Proteiniborus sp. DW1: one gene and its partner. The protein of the gene in region 2 binds, or shares a complex with, the protein of the main gene of each other region. Links are inferred from orthologs where the notes say so. Each region holds a gene or a part of one and is shown on either strand. Other genes may lie near its edges.

Region 1 (3,550 bases), on a different replicon or contig from region 2:
GTGGAAGGTCCCTAGGTGATATTAGTGTACAACTTATACTAGAAAAGCTAGGTGGCGGTGGTCATTTAGCGGTGGCTGGAGCCCAGCTAGATAATGTGGATATAGATGAAGCAGAAGAAATGCTAAAAGAAGCAATAAGAGAATATTTTGAGGAAGGTGAAAAATAATGAAGGTTATTTTACTTCAAGATGTAAAAGGACTAGGCAAAAAAGGAGAAATAGTTAACGCAAAGGATGGATATGCAAGAAACTTTTTATTTCCTAAAAATCTTGCTAAGGAAGCAACAGAGGGAAATGTGAAAGTATTAGAAGAACAAAAAGCTGCAAAGAGAATTAAAGAGGAAGAGGAGCTTGCTAAAGCTAAAGAACTAGCAGAAAAGATATCAGAATTGACTGTAGAGTTAAAAGGAAAATCAGGTGAAAATGGGAAGCTATTTGGTTCCATAACAACAAAAGATGTATCAGATGCACTTAAAAAGCAACATAATATAGACATAGATAAAAGAAAAATGGACATTGAAGGTGGGAACATAAAGACTATAGGAACTACCATAGTAGATGTAAAGGTATATCCTAATGTTTCAGCAAAATTGAAGGTAAAAGTAACAGAGGAATAGACTAGACATTACAAGATACTTGATGCACTTACTCATCTAGTATCTTGTGTTCGTTATACACAGTTAAAGAGGTGATAGTATGTCAACCGAAATGCAAGCATTAGGCAGAGTACCTCCTCATAGCATTGAAGGTGAACAGTCAGTATTAGGTTCAATGATACTTGATAAAAATGCAATAATAGCAGCTACAGAGATATTAAAGCCTAGCGATTTTTATAAGGAAGCTCATAGGGAAATATATGAGGCAATTTTAGAAATCTATAATAGAGATGAGCCAGTAGATTTAATAACTTTGTCTGATGAGCTTAAAAAAAGGAATACCTTAGATGCTGTAGGAGGAATTTTATATCTTGCAGATTTATCTGAGGCTATTTCTACTACTGCCAACATAAGATTTTATTGTGAAATAGTTGAAGAAAAATCAATACTAAGAAGACTCATTAGTGCTTCTAATGATATTATAGCAAAGGGATATGAAGCAGATGAAGATATAAATGTAATCATAGACGCAGCAGAGAAAAAAATATTTGAGATTACTCAAAAAAGAAGTAGTGAAGGGTTGGATCCTATAAAAGAAGTGCTTCTTGAAAGTTTCTCTAGAATTGAGCAAATGGCATTAAATAAGAGTGATTTGACTGGGCTTACAACAGGTTTTATAGATTTGGATCAAAAGACATCAGGCCTCCAAAAATCTGACCTTGTCCTTGTCGCAGCTAGACCATCTATGGGTAAGACTGCCTTTTCCGTTAATCTTTCAGTTAATGCTGCATTAAAAGGAAATGCATCGGTAGCCATATTTAGTCTTGAGATGTCAAAAGAACAGTTGGTACAGCGTATGTTAAGTTCTGAATCTCATGTGGAACTACAGAAGATAATAAATGGTAGACTAGATGAAGAAGATTGGCCAAAGCTTTTAAGGGCCATGGGACCACTGTCTCAAGCTAAAATATTTATTGATGATACACCAGGTATTACTTTAATGGAAATGAAGGCTAAGTGCAGGAGACTTAAGATGGAGAAGGGTTTAGACCTTATAATGATAGATTACTTGCAGCTAATGTCAGGTGAAGGAAGAAATGAAAATAGGCAGCAAGAAATTTCAGCTATTTCAAGAGGATTAAAAGGGTTGGCTAAGGAGATGGATTGTCCAGTAATAGCCCTATCACAGCTATCTCGTGCACCTGAAATTAGGGCTGATCATAGACCTATACTTTCAGATCTTCGTGAATCTGGAGCCATAGAGCAGGATGCTGATATTGTAATGTTTCTATATAGAGATGATTATTATCACCCTGATTCTGAAAAGAAAAATATTGGGGAAGTTATTATAGCAAAACATCGTAATGGACCTACAGGTACTGTAGAGCTAGTATTTATGGGAGAATACACCAAGTTTTTAAATTTAGAAAAACCGAGACAATAGAAAATTGTGAAACCACACTCTAAAATCAGGGGGAGAGGCTAGTGTGTGAAGTAAGAGGAAATAGGGTTAAGGTAAGGTTGCTGACATATGAAGATGTGCTTGAGATGAGAAACTGGGGTAAGCATGATGATCCATTATTTAAGGACTATAATTTTCCGAATTTTAGTGATGATGAGGTTAGAAGCTGGTTTAATTATAGGACTTCTAGAAAAAATACTAGATGTTTTTCAGTTTTAGATGAGGAAGATAGAATGATAGGCTATATAAATATAAGGAACATCAAAAAGATAATGAGAGCTGCTAGACTTGGCATAGTATTTAATCCTGATGTACTGAATAGAGGATATGGTTCTGACGCATTAATGGCCGTATTAGGTTATTATTTTGATGTTATGAAAATGAATACCTTGTATTTAGATGTGGCTAAATTTAATAAGCGTGCAATAAGATGCTATGAAAAATGTGGATTCAAAATAACACGAGAGTACCAATCAAAGCACTCAAACCTTATGGAGCAAGCATACGATGAGAAAAGTCATGTATGGAATGAAGAGTATTTTACAATCAAAAATAATATAGTTTATTGTAAATACTATGAGATGAAGGTTCAAAAAAGGTAATCTATATATGTCTTATCCACATAATAGTATCGAACATTTGTGCATATGTCTGTTAGTATGTGGATAAGTCAATTGATTTTTTTAAAAAACTGTGGATAAAAATAGGTTTGGCGCATAAGCTAAACCTATTTTTATAAGGAATAGAAAAGTTTTACTCTGTAATTCTTATAACCAAGAGCCTTCTATTAATGAGCTTCAATAAAAGTCTTTTTGATTTATAAAAATTTGATGGATAATTTTTTGTAGTTATTTTTATAGCAGATATTAAAGCCTTGCTTAGGTGTTATTATTTAAAGAACCTGATCTTATATTCTCCAAGAATAGCTTACTTAGTTTTATATCATCTTTATAAAAGCGTATTTAGACTGTATATATTTTGGGACATATTACCTTTTAAAAATTATAAAAAAACTGTTGACATTGGTTGTCCTATGCTGTAATATATTAAGAGTAGTCCAAAAAAGACTTGACCCATTAGCTCAGTCGGTAGAGCACCTGACTTTTAATCAGGGTGTCCCGCGTTCGAGTCGCGGATGGGTCACCATTAATGGCCCTATGGTCAAGCGGTTAAGACATCGCCCTTTCACGGCGGTAACCCGGGTTCGAATCCCGGTAGGGTCACCATAAAATAATGGGCGCATAGCTCAGCTGGGAGAGCACCTGCCTTACAAGCAGGGGGTCATAGGTTCGAGCCCTATTGCGCCCACCATTATACTGCAAAGCAATAAATTAATTACTACCTGGCCTGGTAGTTCAGTTGGTTAGAATGCCAGCCTGTCACGCTGGAGGTCGAGGGTTCGAGTCCCTTCCAGGTCGCCATTTTAAAGTAAGGAATATGCTGGCGTAGCTCAATTGGCAGAGCAACTGACTTGTAATCAGTAGGTTGAGGGT
Region 2 (5,731 bases):
GTTCTTCCTCTTACAAAAAAATTGAATGAACCTGCATTAGACCTTTACAATAAGCTATTAAAGAAATTTAATGTTGATTATGATGAATCTGGTAGCATTGGTAAAAGATATAGAAGACATGACGAAATAGGAACTCCTTTGTGTATAACATATGACTTTGATTCACTTGAAGATAATTGTGTAACTATAAGAAATAGAGATACAATGGAACAACAAAGGGTTAAGATAGAAGATTTAGAAAGAATTATAGAAGAGAAGATAGAATTTTAAATTTTATTGATTAAAAGACCCTTTTAGCTACTAAGTATGAACAATAGGCTCAATATCTAGCCATTGTCATTCTAGGTAAAGCCGAGGGTCTATTTTTATGGAATATGATATAATTTGATTTAACTACATTAAAGCATATCTTATCGTATTTTATGACTTTTTAGTACCTATGGATTTATTTTATAAATTCTGTTAAAATAACCTTAGAATATACCCAAAAGTTGAAGGGGTGATTAATATACAGCTTTCAGAAAGACAGGAAAGGATAATAGATATAGTTAAGACTAGTCAGCCAATAACTAGTGAAGAAATAGCTAAAAAGCTAGACCTCACTAGAGCTACTATAAGACCAGACTTAGCAATATTGACTATGTCAGGAATACTTGATGCAAGACCTAAGGTTGGTTATTTTTATAGTGGAAAAGAAGCTTTTTCATTTCTTCTAGAACAGATAAAAAGTATAAATGTTTCGGAAATAAAATCAGTGCCTATTGTGGTAGATGAACAGACTACAGTTTACAATGCTATAGTCACATTGTTCTTAGAAGATGTTGGTTCTATTTATGTTACATCAGATGGATTATTAACTGGAGTATTATCAAGGAAGGATTTTCTAAAAAATGCTATTGGTGGTATTGATTTGAATAATATTCCTGTAGGCGTTATTATGACAAGGATGCCTAATATAATTACTATTACACCTAAAGAAAGTGTTTTAGATGCTGCAACTAAAATAATTGAACACCAAGTTGACAGTTTACCAGTAGTTGAAGAGGCTTCTATAAATAATAAAAGCGGGTATAGAATAATAGGAAGAGTTTCTAAAACTAATGTAATAAGAGTATTTGTAGATTTATGCAATAGCTGATAGGAGGTTAAGTATGGGTAAGAGTACCATAATATATGTATTATCTGACTCAATAGGAGAGACAGGTGAACAAGTAGCTAAGGCTGCTATTAGTCAGTTTAATTCAGGAAAGTATGAAACGAGAAGATTTCCTTTTATTACAGATGAGGAGCAAATATTAGAAGTTTTTGAGGAAGCAAAACATGAGAGATGTATAATAGTATTTACTATTGTAATTGAAAGATTAAGAGTATTCATATTAGAGAAGGCTAAAGAGTATAATATCCAAGTTATTGATCTTTTAACTCCAGTACTTGACTCTCTTAAAAGCATAGTTGGTATGGAACCGAAAAGAGAAGCTGGAATAATTAGAAAATTAGACGAGCAGTACTTTAGAAAGGTTGAGGCAGTAGAATTTGCAGTAAAATATGATGATGGAAAAGATACAAGGGGGATAAAAAAAGCTGATATTGTACTGGTGGGAATTTCTAGAACATCAAAAACTCCTCTTAGTATGTATTTAGCGCATAAAAACCTGAAGGTGGCCAATGTTCCATTAGTACCGGAAGTACCACCGCCAGATGAGTTATTTGAACTAGATTCTAAAAAAATAATAGGATTAACTGCAAATCCTATTAAATTAAATGAAATTAGACAAGAGAGACTAAGGGCTTTAGGATTAAGCAACAATGCTAACTATGCAAGTATGGATAGGATTAGAGTCGAGTTAGAGTATTCTGATAAAATCATGAAAAAGTTAGGATGCCCTGTTATAGATGTATCAACTAAGGCGGTTGAAGAAACAGCAGGTATTATTTTAGAAATGATAAAGCTTACTAGTGAAATATAAGATGTTTTGTGAGTATTGCATTCAATGCAGTACTCTTTTTGCTTTATCCATATTGTTATTTAAATCTATGGATAAAGTTTTAAATCAATAAAGGATTATGGGTAATTTTGTGGTATATATATAATAAAATTATTTTTATTGGCAAAACTCAAGATACTAATTATTCAGGAAGGTGCAGATTTATGAATATTAGAATAGAAACAGAAAAAATGGAAAGTATTCTTCTTTCAAAATATGCAACCCTAAGTAAGAATTCAAGAGGGAGACAAATTGAAGAAGAAAAGTGTTCCATTAGGACTGATTTTCAAAGGGATAGGGACAGAATTATTCATTCCAAGGCCTTTAGAAGACTAAAGCATAAAACCCAAGTCTTTATTGCACCTGAAGGAGATCACTATAGAACAAGGCTAACTCATACATTAGAGGTATCTCAAATTTCTAGAACAATTGCAAGAGCTTTACGACTAAATGAAGATTTAACTGAGGCTATTGCATTAGGACATGATCTGGGACATACTCCTTTTGGACATACAGGTGAAAATGTACTAGATGAAATCCATAGAAATGGTTTTAAACATAATGTTCAAAGTCTTAGAGTAGTTGACTTGCTTGAGAGCACCAGAAAATTAAGGGGCTTAAATCTCACCTATGAAGTAAGAGATGGAATATTAAATCATACAGGAGACTCTCTAGCTGTAACATTAGAAGGGCAAATAATCAAATTTGCTGATAGAATAGCTTACATCAATCATGATATAGACGATTCACTGAGGGCAAATATTATTTCAGAGGACATGTTACCTAGAGACTGTTTAAAGATGTTAGGAGAGAAGCATGGAGAAAGGATTAATACCATGATAAAAGATGTTATACTTAATAGCTACAATAAGGATAAAATTAGTATGAGTGAGGAAGTGAAATATTATACAGACAAGTTAAGGGATTTTATGTTTAAAAACGTCTACTTAAATAGAAAAGCTAAAAGTGAAGAAGAAAAGGCAAAAAAAATAATCAGACTTCTTTATGAATATTATATGAATAATTTTGATGAACTGCCAAGGGAGCATAAAAGCATTTATGATGACTTGGATTGTAATCAAGAGGATATGGTATGTGACTATATTGCTGGAATGACAGATAGATATGTAATTAATAAATACAAAGAAATCTTTGTGCCCAAATCATGGAATCAATATTAAAAAGAAGGAGATTAGAGAATTATGTCGAATATAATTCTGGATGTTTTTGAATTTCCGTATACTATATACTATAAATAGAATATTAAAATAGACTTAAACAATAAGAAGGAAAATGAACTTTTATGACGAATAGTAAAACAAAGGTGGTTTAAATGCCATATATTTTAGATGAGAATATTATAAGAGATATTAGGGAAAGTAATGACATAGTAGATGTTATCACTGAGTATATTACACTAAAACATGCAGGAGCAAATTTTATTGGATTATGCCCATTTCATAATGAAAAGACACCTTCGTTTTCTGTTTCTCCTTCTAAGCAAATATACCATTGTTTTGGATGTGGAGAAGGTGGAGATGTCATATCATTTATTATGAAATACACAAATTTAGACTTTATTGAAGCAGTAAAATTATTGGCAAATAGGGTGAATATAACAATAGATGAAAAAGAAGCAAATGTAGATTTAAAAACTAAAAAAGATAAAGAAATTGCAACTAATATAAATAAAGAGGTTGCAAGATATTTTCATAATAACTTGTTAAATGACAGAAGTGCTCTAGATTATCTATATAATAGAGGATTGAAAGAAAAAACCATAAGAGCATATGGAATTGGATATTCAAGAGATAGCTGGGATGATGTATTATCTTTTTTGTTAAATAGAGGATATTCATTAGAACAGATTGAGAAGTCAGGTCTGGTTGTAAAGCATAGTGATGGTAATAGATACTATGATAGATTTAGGGGAAGAATTATGTTTCCTATAATAGATACTAGGGGACGTGTAATTGGCTTTGGAGGGAGAACAACTGGGAATGCTCAGCCTAAGTACTTAAATTCTCCTGATACATCAGCTTTCTCTAAAGGAAATAATCTTTATGGTTTAAATATTGCAAAAAAGTATTGCAGAAACAAAATTATTTTAGTAGAAGGATATATGGATGTAATCTCACTTTACCAACATGGAATAAATTACTGTGTTGCATCATTAGGAACTGCTTTAACACCTAATCAATCTAAGTTGTTAAAAAGATATAGTAATGATATTTATATATGCTATGATTCAGACAATGCAGGGTTAAATGCTGCAAGTAGAGCTTTAGATATTTTGAAAGAAGAGAAGATAGAAGCAAAGGTAATTCTTCTTCCTGAAGGTAAAGACCCAGATGAATTTGTAAAAGAAAATGGAATGGATAGATTTCAATATTTTTTAAATAACGCATACAATTATTTAGATTTTAAAATTTTATTTTATAAAAAAAGATATAATCTAAATACTTTAGAAGGTAAAATTGACTTTACTAAAGAAATATCTAATATGCTTAAAGAAGTTGAAAGTCCTATAGAACGCGATGCTTATATTAATAAAGTGTCTTTAGAAACCAATATATCTATAGAAGCAATTAAAGAAGAAATAAAGCAGAAGGGACAGATTAATTCCAGTATTAAGGACAAGTATATTAATAATAATTATAGGAATACTAATAAATATAATATTTTGCCAGTGAAGTACAATCTTGAGCCAGGACATTTAATGGCGGAGAAGAATTTATTAAATTTTTTAATTAAAGACAAAAAAATATATAACCATATAAAAGGAAGATTTTTGCCCAGTGATTTTTTAGATCAAGTGTATAGGAGAGTTGCTGAAATTATATTTGATGCATATGACAATGAAGAAGAAATACATCTAGATAGAATCATTGCTTACTTTGAAGGAGAAGAGCTTGAAAAACTTAAAGAAGTTATTAACTTAGAAGATGACTTTGATGAAGATGAAAAAGTCAAAGCTGCAGACGATTATATAAAAAAAATAAATTATTATGAATTAAAAATTCAGAAGAATGATATCAAGGAGCAAATTGCCAATATACAGAATAACAAGGATAGTTTTAAAGGAGATGTTGAGAAATTAATACGAGAACTATGTTTAAAAATAATCGAAATAGACAAGGAACTAAAGCTACATCAGTAGTCTTTGCTGAAGGGAGGGGACTAAAATGAACAATTCAGAAAAGCAAAAAGAACCAAGTATGGGCATTGTTAAAGGCCTGATAGATAAAGGAAAAAAGCAAGGAATGCTCTCATATAAAGAAATTATGGATACTCTTGAGGAATTAGATCTGGATACTGATCAAATAGATGAAGTATATCAAAATTTCGAAGAAATGGGAATAGATATAGTAGGTGATAAAGAAGAAGATATATTGATTGATAAAGATATGGAAGACGATGAGATAATAGACATTGAAAAAGAAGATTTATCACCTCCAAAAGGAATTAGTGTAGATGACCCTGTTAGAATGTATCTTAAAGAAATAGGAAAGGTTCCATTACTTGATGCAGATGAAGAGACAGAATTAGCAATGAGAATGGAGCAAGGTGATGAAGAGGCTAAAAGAAGACTTGCTGAAGCAAATCTAAGACTAGTGGTTAGTATTGCTAAAAGATATGTAGGAAGAGGAATGCAATTTTTAGATCTTATTCAAGAAGGCAATCTTGGGCTTATCAAAGCAGTAGAAAAATTTGATTATAGAAAAGGATTTAAGTTTAGTACTTAT

What was found.
Region 1: the proteins of dnaG (region 2) and dnaB are in contact, whole or in part, in a crystal structure (PDB 2R6A), measured with the Geobacillus stearothermophilus proteins. The link is inferred for Proteiniborus sp. DW1 from one-to-one orthologs. Residues at the interface, in WP_049624496.1 of Geobacillus stearothermophilus: Lys456, Leu457, Leu458, Pro459, Ala460, Asn463, Ala464, Leu467, Leu535, Leu536, Ile537, Ala538, Gln544, Glu545, Asp548, Tyr549, His552; in WP_033016901.1 of Geobacillus stearothermophilus: Ser13, Glu15, Ala16, Gln18, Glu91, Leu92, Asp94, Ala95, Val96, Pro97, Thr98, Ala99, Ala100, Asn101, Tyr104, Tyr105, Ile108.

The regions. Positions count from the first base shown.
Region 1 is NZ_FMDO01000058.1:49,297-52,846, reverse strand. The notes cover bases 1-2,867. They hold dnaB (replicative DNA helicase), read left to right. Parts: upstream 1-695; coding sequence 696-2,039; downstream 2,040-2,867. Other genes in these bases: DW1_RS14500 (GNAT family N-acetyltransferase), read left to right, coding at 2,081-2,659; rplI (50S ribosomal protein L9), read left to right, coding at 167-616; DW1_RS14515 (DHH family phosphoesterase), read left to right, coding at 1-167. UniProt on the Escherichia coli protein: The main replicative DNA helicase, it participates in initiation and elongation during chromosome replication. Travels ahead of the DNA replisome, separating dsDNA into templates for DNA synthesis.
Region 2 is NZ_FMDO01000039.1:41,773-47,503, reverse strand. What follows is about bases 2,839-5,731. They hold dnaG (DNA primase), read left to right. Parts: upstream 2,839-3,318; coding sequence 3,319-5,145; downstream 5,146-5,731. Other genes in these bases: rpoD (RNA polymerase sigma factor RpoD), read left to right, coding at 5,171-5,731; DW1_RS10100 (deoxyguanosinetriphosphate triphosphohydrolase), read left to right, coding at 2,839-3,166. Outside these bases: DW1_RS10115 (glycine--tRNA ligase), read left to right, coding at 1-270; DW1_RS10110 (helix-turn-helix transcriptional regulator), read left to right, coding at 509-1,138; DW1_RS10105 (pyruvate, water dikinase regulatory protein), read left to right, coding at 1,152-1,967; more of DW1_RS10100, read left to right, coding at 2,150-2,838. UniProt on the Escherichia coli protein: RNA polymerase that catalyzes the synthesis of short RNA molecules used as primers for DNA polymerase during DNA replication.